Regions from separate parts of the Prescottella sp. GW823-FHT02E09 genome, predicted to be linked through region 1. Evidence: riboswitches for the same ligand, from Rfam matches in the RefSeq annotation. Region 1 holds a riboswitch; the other holds the start of a gene.
The links. A riboswitch is a leader RNA that binds a small molecule or an ion and turns the genes downstream of it on or off. The one in region 1 is predicted to bind S-adenosylmethionine.

Region 1 (5,760 bases):
AGACAGCAGACGGTCGACGGTACCGACCGAAAGAAAACGGGACGTTCCCACGAGGGGAACGTCCCGTTTCAGCTGAAGTCAGCGACGCATCAGCGTGACGCGCGAGCCTTCTGCAGGTTCTCGTCCAGCGTGGAGAGGAACTCCTCGGTGGTCTGCCAACCCTGGTCGGGTCCGATCAGCAGAGCGAGGTCCTTGGTCATCTGGCCGTTCTCGACGGTCTTGATGACGACGTCCTCGAGCTGCTGCGCGAAGTCGATGACCTCGGGGGTGTTGTCCAGCTTGCCGCGGTGCTCGAGACCCCGGGTCCACGCGAAGATGGACGCGATCGGGTTCGTCGAGGTGGGCTTGCCCTGCTGGTGCTGACGGTAGTGGCGCGTGACGGTGCCGTGTGCGGCCTCCGCCTCGACCGTGCGGCCGTCCGGGGTCATCAGCACGGAGGTCATCAGGCCCAGCGAGCCGTAGCCCTGCGCGACGGTGTCGGACTGGACGTCGCCGTCGTAGTTCTTGCAAGCCCAGACGTAGCCACCCTCCCACTTGAGCGAGGAGGCGACCATGTCGTCGATGAGGCGGTGCTCGTAGGTGAGTCCCGCGGCGTCGAACTCGGCCTTGAACTCGGTCTCGTAGATGTTCTGGAACTCGTCCTTGAACATGCCGTCGTAGGCCTTGAGGATGGTGTTCTTCGTGGAGAGGTACACCGGGTAGTTCTGCTGCAGGCCGTACGCGAGCGAGGCACGGGCGAAGTCCTGGATGGACTTCTTGTAGTTGTACATGCCCATGACGACGCCGCCGTCCTCGGGAATGCGGCACACCTCGTGCTGGATCGGCTCGGAGCCGTCCTCGGGGGTGTAGGTGATGGTGACGGTGCCGGCGCCGGGGACCTTGAAGTCGGTGGCGCGGTACTGGTCACCGAACGCGTGACGTCCGACGATGACCGGCTTGGTCCAACCGGGAACCAGACGCGGGACGTTGGAGATCAGGATCGGTGCACGGAAGATGGTGCCGCCGAGGATGTTACGGATGGTGCCGTTCGGGGAACGCCACATCTTCTTCAGGCCGAATTCCTCGACCCGAGCCTCGTCCGGGGTGATCGTCGCGCACTTGACGCCGACACCGTGCTTCTTGATCGCTTCTGCAGCGTCGATCGTCACCTGGTCGTCGGTCGCATCGCGATGCTCGATCCCCAGGTCGTAGTACTCCAGGTCGACATCCAGGTAGGGATGGACCAGCTTGTCTTTGATGAACTGCCAGATGATGCGAGTCATCTCGTCGCCGTCGAGTTCGACGACCTTACCTTCGACCTTGATCTTGGACATGGGGGCTTCGTGTCCTCCTAGGAAGTTTCCCTGGTTCCACGTGCACGGACCACTTTGTGGGCGGGTCCGCCAACGGTTCAATTATCAAACGTATACGGTCCGAATCTCCCGTGTGAGGGCCGACCCAAACATGACGAGCGTACTGCTATCCGCCCGGACCGCAACCACCGGGCCGGAAGCCGCATACCCTACCGCTGGGTAACTTTCCCCACCTCAGGGCCGTGAGCGGGGTCGCGGCCGACGTCAGAGGCGGTCGACGGCCTCACCCTCAGGAGCGACGGGCCTCGACACGACCCAACGTCGGTAGGCCAGGGCCAGCAGGGCCAGCCACACCGCGCCGACCACGAGCGCAACCCGGGTGTCGGCGTCGAAGGCCAGCACGACGACCACGAAGAGCAGGAACCCGATCGCCAGCAACTGCCCGTACGGCCAGAACGGCACCGGGAACTTCAGGGCCGCCGCCTCCTCGGACGTCATCTGCTTCCGCGAGCGGTACTGGGCGAACAGGATCATCAACCAGACGAAGATGGTGGCGAAGGTCGCAATCGACGCGATGACGAGGAAGACCCGATCCGGGATCAGATAGTTGAGCAACACCCCGACCAGCAGCGTGGCGATCATGATGACCACCGTCATCCAGGGAACCCCGTTGCGGGACACCCGCCGCATCACCGCGGGCGCCTGACCGCGCTGCGCCATGCCGTACATCATCCGGCCCGCACCGAAGATGTCGCTGTTGATCGCCGACAGCGCGGCGGTGATCACCACGACGTTCAGCACCGCCGCGGCCCCGCCGATGCCGAGACTCTGGAAGATCTCGACGAACGGGCTACCCTCGGATCCGATGTCCTGCCACGGGGTGATCGCCATGATCACGGCCAACGTGAGTACGTAGAAGAGGATGATCCGGACCGGCACCGTGTTGATCGCCTTGGGCACCGTCCGCTCCGGGTCCTCGGCCTCACCCGCGGTGATACCGATGATCTCCGTGCCACCGAAAGCGAACATCACGATCGCGAAGCAGCCGACGAATCCGCCGAACCCGGTGGCGAAGAACCCGCCGTTGTCCCACAGGTTCGACACGCCTTCGCTGGTGTCGTGGAGCCCGAAACCGAACACCAGGACCGCGACACCACCGGCGATCATCGCCACGATCGCCACGATCTTGACGATCGTGAACCAGAACTCCACTTCACCGAAGACCTTGACGCTGAGCAGGTTGATCGCCCCGATGAAGAAGACGACGGCCAGCACCCAGATCCACCGTGGCACGTCGGGGAACCAGAAGCCCATGTAGACGCCGAGGGCGGTCACGTCGGCCAGGCAGACCACGATCATCTCGAACGTGTAGGTCCAGCCCGTCACGAAACCGGCGAGCGGACCCAGGTGCTTGCTGGCGTACTCGCCGAACGACCCCGTCACCGGGTTGCTCACCGCCATCTCGCCGAGCGCGCGGAGCACGATGTAGATCGCCGCGCCGCCGATCAGGTACGCCAGCAGCACGGCCGGCCCCGCCCGGTGGATGGCCTCCGAGGAACCGTAGAAGAGCCCGGTCCCGATGGCGGAGCCGAGCGCGATGAAGCGGATGTGGCGCGCTGTGAGGCCGCGGGTCAGTGCCGCGGCGGTGTCTTTCACAATCGAACTCTCTGGAACGGGGCGGTTACGGCTGAGGCGCTGCGTCGACCGAAAGACTACTTCTGTGGGCCACGTCACCGGCCGTGCGATATGTCCAGTCCCGAATCCGCATTCGACGCGAGGAGGGGTACGTCACATTCGCCCGACCCGTTTCTCCCCGCCCTCCTTCCAACCGCGCGGTCGATACCGCTACTATCGGCGACAGGTCATGAGTGCCAGCGTCAAGCCCCGGCTCGCTGGTCGGCAACCCTCCAACCGCGGTGGGGTGCCCCGGGTGATGACCAGGTTTCCCGGCGAGAGCCGGGTGACAAGCGCGGGTCCGCTGGGACGGACCCACTGACCGGGCCATGCCCCACCGGAGGTTTCTCATGTGTTGTTGTCGCAGATAGCCCAGTCATTCCGGCGCGCGTATGCCGCCGCGCCGTCTCATCACCTCCCGAAACCTGGAGTAGACGACTCATGACCGACATCACGGACGCCTCGACCACCTGGAGCTTCGAGACGAAGCAGATCCATGCCGGCCAGCTGCCCGACGGCACCACCAACGCCCGCGCGTTGCCGATCTACCAGACCACCTCGTACACGTTCAACAGCACCGATCACGCGGCTGCGCTGTTCGGGCTGGCCGAGCCGGGCAACATCTACACCCGCATCATGAACCCGACGCAGGACGCGGTCGAGCAGCGGATCGCCGCGCTCGAGGGCGGCGTCGCGGCGCTGCTCCTGTCGTCCGGCCAGGCCGCCGAGACGTTCGCGATCCTCAACCTCGCCGAGGCCGGGGACCACATCGTGTCGAGCCCGCGCCTGTACGGCGGCACGTACAACCTGTTCCACTACTCGCTGCGCAAGCTGGGCATCGAGGTCTCGTTCGTCGAGGACCCCGACGACATCGAGCAGTGGCGTGCCGCGATCCGCCCGAACACCAAGGCGTTCTACGGCGAGTCCATCTCCAACCCGCGCAACGACATCCTCGACATTCCGGGGATCTCGAAGGTGGCGCACGAGAACGGCATCCCGCTGATCGTCGACAACACGGTCGCGTCCCCGTACCTGATCCGTCCGTTCGAGCACGGCGCGGACATCGTGGTCCACTCGGCCACCAAGTACCTCGGCGGCCACGGCACCGCGGTCGCCGGCGTCATCGTCGACGGCGGCAAGTTCGACTGGACGCAGGGCCGGCACACCAACTTCACCACCGCCGACCCGAGCTACCACGGCGTCGTCTACGCGGACCTCGGCGCACCGGCGTTCGCCCTCAAGGCGCGTGTGCAGCTGCTGCGCGACCTGGGGTCGGCCATCTCGCCGTTCAACGCGTTCCTCATCGCACAGGGCATCGAGACGCTGAGCCTGCGGATGGAGCGCCACGTCGCGAACGCCAAGGCCGTCGCCGAGTACCTCGAGGCCCGTCCGGAGGTCTCGTCGGTGTCCTACGCCGGGCTGCCGTCGTCGCCGTGGCACGAGCGCTCCAAGACGATCGCCCCGCGCGGCACCGGCGCCATCGTCGCGTTCGAGCTGGCCGGTGGCGTCGACGCCGGCAAGAAGTTCGTCAACGCCCTCACGCTGCACAGCCATGTCGCCAACATCGGTGACGTGCGGTCGCTGGTGATCCATCCGGCCTCGACCACCCACTCGCAGCTGACTCCCGCCGAGCAGCTCGCGTCCGGCGTCACCCCCGGCCTGGTTCGTCTCGCTGTCGGCATCGAAGGCATCGACGACATCCTCGCCGACCTCGATGCCGGGTTCGCGGCGGCGGCATCTTGACCGTCAGCTCCGTTCGCAACGCCCGTCCGGCCGGATTCCCTCCGCCGGACGGGCAGTTGGGCACTGTCCACATCGGCTCGATCGAACTCGAGAGCGGTGCGGTACTGCCCGACGTCACGCTGGCCGTCCAGCGGTGGGGTGAACTGGCCCCCAACCGCGACAACGTGATCCTGGTCGAGCACGCCCTGACCGGCGATTCCCACGTCACCGGGCCGGCCGACGACGAACACCCCTCCCCCGGCTGGTGGGACGGCATGGTCGGGCCCGGCGCGCCGATCGACACCAACGAGTGGTGTGTGCTCGCCACCAACGTGCTGGGCGGCTGCCGCGGCACCACCGGCCCGGGTTCGCTCGCGGCCGACGGCTCGCCGTGGGGCTCGCGGTTCCCCTCGATCTCCATCCGCGATCAGGTGACCGCCGAGGTCGCGCTCGCGGACCTGCTCGGCATCGAGCGCCTGTCTTCCGTCGTCGGTGGGTCGATGGGCGGCATGCGCGCACTCGAATGGGTTGTCGGGCATCCCGATCGGGTCGATTCTGCACTGATCCTCGCGGTGGGCGCACGCGCCACCGCGGATCAGATCGGCACCCAGACCACACAGATGGCGGCCATCGAGGCCGATCCCGACTGGCAGGGCGGGAACTACCACGGCACCGGGCGCGTCCCGACGACCGGACTGCGTCTGGCCCGGCGAATCGCGCACCTGACGTACCGCACCGAGAACGAGCTGGACTCGCGTTTCGCGAACGGTAGCCAGGGTGACGAGAACCCTTGGGACGGTGGACGTTACGCGGTCCAGAGCTACCTCGAGCATCAGGCCGACAAGCTGGTCTCCCGGTTCGACCCGAGCACGTACGTGCTGCTCACCGAGGCCATGAACCGGCACGACGTCGGACGCGGACGCGGCGGTATCGCGGCGGCACTCGCGTCGACGCGCGTTCCGGTGATCGTCGGTGGCGTCGACTCGGATCGGCTGTACCCGCTGCGGCTGCAGCAGGAGCTCGCGGACGGACTGCCCGGCAGCGACCGGCTGCGGGTCCTCGAGTCGAAGGA
Region 2 (5,760 bases), on a different contig from region 1:
CGAGAAGTCATGGACCTGCAGCTGGCCGGAAAGACCGCCGTCGTCACGGGCGCGAGCAAGGGCATCGGGCTCGCGGTGACCACCGCATTGGTCGCCGAGGGCGCGCGCGTCGTCGCCGGATCACGCACTCGCACTGCGGAAATCCAGTCGATGGAGGCCGACGGAAATGTGACGTTCGTGCCGTGCGACCTGTCCACCGCGGAGGGGCCGGTGACCCTGATCGAGGCGGCCGCCGAGGACGGCGGTGTGGACATCCTGGTCAACAACGCGGGCGCCGTCACGCCGCGTACCGGCGGATTCGCGAGCGTCTCCGACGACGAATGGCTGGCGTCGCTGACCCTGACCTTCCTGTCCGCGGTGCGGACCACCCGCGCCGCACTCCCCCAGCTCGTCCGGCGCGGCGGCGGGGCCGTCGTGACCGTCAGCTCGGTCAACGCGTTCCTGCCAGATCCCGGGGTGGTCGACTACTCCGCTGCGAAGGCCGCACTCACCAACTTCTGCAAATCACTGTCCAAAGAAGTTGCGGGTCAGAACATTCGGGTCAATACGGTCAGCCCCGGACCGGTCACCACCGCCCTGTGGCTCGCCGACGACGGGGTCGCCTCCACCGTTGCCCGGGTCGGCGGCAGCACCGCGGAGGCGGTCGTCGCGGCCGCCGCCGCCGGGTCCGAAACCGGACGCTTCACCCGCCCCGACGAGGTCGCGGATCTGGTGCTGTTCCTCGCGAGCGAGCGATCCGGCAACACCACCGGGGCCGACGTCGTCATCGACGGCGGGCTGATCAAAACGCTGTGAGCACTGGGACGGTCACGGAAATGGAGCGCACCTTCGACAGCCTGGTCACCGAAGCCGAGGCCGCTTCGGTCGACGGCTGGGAGTTCTCCTGGCTCGACGGCCGCGCCACCGAACAGCGGCCGTCGTGGGGCTATCAGCGGCTGCTGGGCGAGCGCCTTGCTCGAGCGACGGCCGCACTCGATATCGAGACCGGCGGCGGCGAGGTCCTCGCGGGCGCCGGCGCGATTCCCCGGATGATGGCCGCGACGGAGTCCTGGCCACCCAACCTGGCGAAGGCCGCGGAGGTACTGCACCCGTTGGGCGTGGTGGTGGTCGCGGCGTCGGACGAGCCACCACTACCCTTCGCGGACAACGCCTTCGACCTGGTCAGCAGCCGTCACCCCAATGTCGTTTCCTGGCCGGACATCGCGCGGGTGCTCGCCCCCGGTGGAACCTATCTGGCCCAACACGTGGGTCCCGAGAGCGTCTTCGAGCTCGCCGAGTTCTTCCTCGGCCCACAGCCCGAGGCGCGTCTACTGAGGCATCCCGACACGGCCGCGTCCGAGGCGCGCGCCGCCGGACTCGAGATCGTGGATCTGCGGTTCGAGCGACTGCGCATGGAGTTCTTCGACATCGGAGCGGTGGTCTACTTCCTACGGAAGGTGATCTGGATCGTTCCGGGCTTCACCGTCGGCGCCTACCGTGACCGGTTGCGGGACCTCGACCGACACATCCGCATGGAGGGGTCGTTCGTCGCCCATTCCACCCGATTTCTCATCGAGGCCCGCAAGCCGGATTGACGGAACGGTCTCAGGACGCGCGTGCGCGACGATGCAGCCCGAACCGCGCGAGCGCGTCGTGGACAGTCTCGGACGCGGTGACGAGCCCGCGGCGTTCGAGCCACGGCAGCGTGCCGTCGACCACGCGCTCGAGGACCTTCGGGAGCGCGAGCGGAACCAGCGTCACCCCATCCGCGACGTCGGCGGCGTGGATGTCGGCGATCAGGCTCGCGAGCCCCTCGGCGGTCCCGATGTAGGACAGCGACGCCGGCAGGTGCGGCACTCCCAGGGTCTCGTCGAGCAACGCGAGTTCGGAACGCGCGCTTCGGGAATCGCCGGCCAGGAGGGTCTCGATGTCGACCAGCACGGTGATCCCGTCGGGATCGCGTCCCTCGGCGGCCGCCTCCGCCCGGATCCGAGCTCGGGTCTGCTGTGCCTCACGCAGGTCGGACGCCCGAATCCGGAAGACGACGGGTGGCTGCGCAGCCAGGTCGAGCTCGTCGGGGCCATCGGTCAGGTCGACCCAGTAGTCGGGGCCGGTGAGCGGGACGTTGCCGGCGACACGGGCCGCGGCGGGGTGGTGTCCCGCACCGGCCAGTTCGACGGCGACGCGGAGCGGGCGGTGGGGTACGGCAGTGGAGAGGGCGGTGAGAACGTTCTCGGACATGACAATTCCTCGCAGGAAAGCAGGTACAGGGGCGCGGAATGATCAGCGCGTACACATGCCGGACGAGGTGCGGCACATGTCGACGTGCCGGCGGGACCAGTGACCGCCCGTGTTCGTCGACTCCATGCGCGTCACGCTATTTGTCTCCTCGCGTCCCCACCAGGGTTCGAATCACGGCGATTTCGGTGGCAGTGCCGGCTACACGCACTCGGAGGAGCCGGTGGCCCGCTCGGAGAATCCGCGGGTCTCGGGAACCGGGTTCCACAGGCCGTCGGTCTTGCCGTAGTTCCAGGTCTCGTCGCCGGCGGCGAGTTGGCGGACGGCCGCGATGAGGCGTTCGACGTCGCCCGAGCTGGTGCCCAACCCAAGGCTGGCGCGCACGGCACCGCCGGCGTGGCCGATGCGATTGAGCAGCGGGTGAGCGCAGAAGCGGCCGTCGCGCACACCGATTCCGTGCTCGGCCGACAGGAACGCGGCGATCCGGCCCGGCTCGAAGCCGTCGATCGTGAAGGTGACGATGCCGACGCTGTCCGGCGCGTCCGACCACAGACGCAGCAGGTGCACACCGTCGATCTCCGCGAGGCCGTCCGCGAGGCGGGTCGACAGCACCCGTTCGTGTTCGACGACACGGTCGAAGTTCAAGGCGGACAGCGCATCACACGCGGCTGCGAGAGCAGCGACACCGAGGACGTTGGGGCTGCCGGCCTCGTGGCGCGCGGGTGCGGGCGCCCAGCAGGTCTCGTCGATCGTCACCTCGCGGACAGCGCCGCCACCGGCGAGGTACGGCTGCGCGTCGTCGAGCCAGTCACGACGGCCGACCAGCACGCCGGCGCCGAAGGGTGCGTACAGCTTGTGCCCGGAGAAGGCCAGGTAGTCGACGCCGCACTCGGTGAGGTTCACGCGGCGATGCGGGGTCAGCTGGGCGCCGTCGACGAGGATCCGGGCGCCGCAGCGGTGCGCGATGTCGGCCAGTTCCGCGATCGGCAGCACCTCACCGGTGACGTTGGAGGCCCCGGTGACGGCGAGCAGCGCGGCGGGCTTGGCGCACAGTTCGGCGACCAGACGGCGGATGGTCTCGGCGACTGTGTCGGCGGCCTCGACGATGCGGGAGTTCTTCCACGGCAACAGGTTTGCGTGGTGCTCGATGTCGAGGACGACGACGTCGCCGGGCACGCAGTTGGCGAGGAGGTTGAGCGAGTCGGTGGTGTTGCGGGTGAAGACGACGACCTGGTCGGCGTCGGCGCCGACGAAGCGCTCCACCGATCCGCGGGCGTTCTCGTAGGCCTCGGTGCTCACGCGCGAGGCGTAGCCGGCGCCGCGGTGCACGCTGGCGTAGAAGGGCAGCAGTTCCTGGACGCGGTCCGTGACCTGAGCCAGGGCCGGGGCGCTGGCCGCGTAGTCGAAGTTCGCATAGGTGCAGGTTCCACCCCCGACAAGCGGAACCTGCAGGTCACAGCCCGAAACCTGAGCAATCGGGGCGGTGGCGCAGCAGGTATCGGCGGTCAGTACAGCGGTCATCACGACATCCTTCGAGTTCAGGACTCGTCGGCGATGAGAGTTGACGCCATCGGAGTCCGCGCTTGCCGTGGCCTTGTGGCCGACAGCCTGGTCGTCACCCGGAGCACCCCACCGCGGTTGGAGGGTTGCCGACCAGCTAGCCGGGGCTTGACGCTGGTACTCGTGACCTGGCAACGAGAATGGCAGAGGCGTCCGCGCCATGTCAACCCACCGTCAACCCTTCGAACGTGAGACGACAGTCACACCTCTTCGAGCTCCGCGAGGCGCCGCTCGAGAAACCGGCGGGACGACGTGTTCCGTGCCAGTGCCACCGCCCGTCGGTACTCGGAGGCAGCCTCCGTGGCACATCCCGCGCGCCGCAGCAGATCGGCACGGACCGCCGCCACGACGTGACCCAGCCGGGTCACATCGGCCTCATCCACGGCGCCGACGGCGTCGAGGCCGGCACTCGGACCGTCCCGAAAGCTCACCGCCACAGCCCGATTGAGTCTCACGACCGGAGATTCGCACAGTTCGAGCAGGCGGTCGTACGCGCGCACGATCGCCACCCAGTCGGTGGCAGTGAACGTCGGCGCGACGGCGTGCGCGGCAGCGATCGAGGCCTCCAGTGCGTACCGGCCACCACCACCGGCACGCGCAACGGTCAAGCGCGCCAAGCCTTCCGAAATCCGGTCGCCGTCCCAACCGGCACGATCCTGTTCGTCGAGCGGGACGGCCCGGCCGGTCTCGTCGGCGCGGGCGGCGCGACGGCTGTCCTGCAGGTACATCAGCGCGGTCAGTCCCCACACCTCGGGTTCGTCGGGCATGAGTTCACACAGCAGACGCCCCAGAGGCAGCGCCTCGTCGCACAACTCGGCGCGTACGGACGATTCACCCGCCATCGCCGAGTAGCCCTCGGTGAAGACGAGATACACACGCGAGAACTGCCGGCAGCCGCTCGGGGAGCGGCTCGGGCGACGGCAGCCGCAACGGGATACCCGCGTTCCGGATCTTCGACTTCGCTCGGCTGAGCCGCTGTCCCACTGTCGATTCGGGACGCATGAAGGCGCGTGCGATCTCGATGTCCCCGACCATCCCGGCGACGGTGGCCAGCGCGCGCCCGGATTCCTCCCGGAACGCGCGTGCCAGGTCCACCGCCGCCTCCCTCATGCCGGTGCGCCCGATCAGTCCGCGACGATCTGCCGGAGCTCGACGCAGCCCTTCGGTCCCAGGGGGATCCGGGAGGCCGGCGCCACTGCCGTGTCCCGGTCGGGCGCCGCAAGCACGTACAGACCGTTCGCGATCTCGCTCGTTTCCGTGAACGGCCCGTCGGTCAGCAGCATCTCGTTCCTCCCGCAGGCGGACGGTGGTCGCCGACGCCGGCTGGAACAGCGCCCCCGAACCCTTGATCCGGTCGCCCGCGATCTCACCGAACCGCTGGTGCTCGTCAACTCGGGCGTCCCATTCGGCCGACCCCGGTTCGTTCGCGGACCCGAGCGGTTCGCGCAGCAGCGCCGCCCACCACGTGTCGACCGGTTCGTCCTCCGCGTTCCAGAACACCATCGGCCACAGCTCGACGTGCCCGGTCGCGACCTCGGGAATCTGCCGCACCAGCGACAGTGCGGCGTCCAGATCTGCGGCGTCGAACACGTAGTACCCGCCGACCACCTCCGCGGTCTCGGCGAACGGGCCGTCCGTCACCAGGGCATTCCCGCCGTCGTGCCGGATCGTCGCGGCCTCCGAACCGGGATACAGCCCGCCGCCGGCGACGGCCTCCTGCGCTCTGGACCAGAACTCCTGATGCCGCTGCATCGACAAGTTGTACTCGTCGGTGCCGGGAATCGAGTCGGGTCCGTTCTCCTCCGCTGCGAGCAATGCCAGGTAGTGCATGTCGCCATCCTTCCGCCGATGCGGGGCCGGTTGTCCCGCTTTCGTGAACACGACGTGCCGGGGGCGCGGATTTCGACACGTCCGGGGGAGAATCATCGGAAGGAAACGAACGGCCTGGCGGACGGGCACGACGAACAGGTGTTCATCCTCCGG

Region 2: another riboswitch for S-adenosylmethionine. It lies ahead of AC1RIF_RS26540 (aminotransferase class V-fold PLP-dependent enzyme); the one in region 1 lies ahead of AC1RIF_RS07820 (bifunctional o-acetylhomoserine/o-acetylserine sulfhydrylase).

What each region holds. Positions count from the first base shown of each region.
Region 1 covers NZ_JBXAJP010000003.1:15,928-21,687, forward strand. Annotated here, with positions in the region: gene AC1RIF_RS07810 (NADP-dependent isocitrate dehydrogenase) at 90-1,313, opposite strand; gene AC1RIF_RS07815 (amino acid permease) at 1,557-2,948, opposite strand; SAM riboswitch class IV at 3,153-3,268, shown strand; gene AC1RIF_RS07820 (bifunctional o-acetylhomoserine/o-acetylserine sulfhydrylase) at 3,408-4,709, shown strand; gene metX (homoserine O-acetyltransferase MetX) at 4,706-5,760, shown strand, end outside.
Region 2 covers NZ_JBXAJP010000015.1:92,442-98,201, forward strand. Annotated here, with positions in the region: gene AC1RIF_RS26525 (oxidoreductase) at 10-795, shown strand; gene AC1RIF_RS26530 (methyltransferase domain-containing protein) at 816-1,574, shown strand; gene AC1RIF_RS26535 (hypothetical protein) at 1,585-2,220, opposite strand; gene AC1RIF_RS26540 (aminotransferase class V-fold PLP-dependent enzyme) at 2,419-3,738, opposite strand; SAM riboswitch class IV at 3,792-3,906, opposite strand; gene AC1RIF_RS26545 (RNA polymerase sigma factor) at 3,978-4,652, opposite strand; gene AC1RIF_RS26550 (YciI family protein) at 4,902-5,060, opposite strand; partial or broken gene AC1RIF_RS26555 (YciI family protein) at 5,329-5,760, opposite strand, start outside.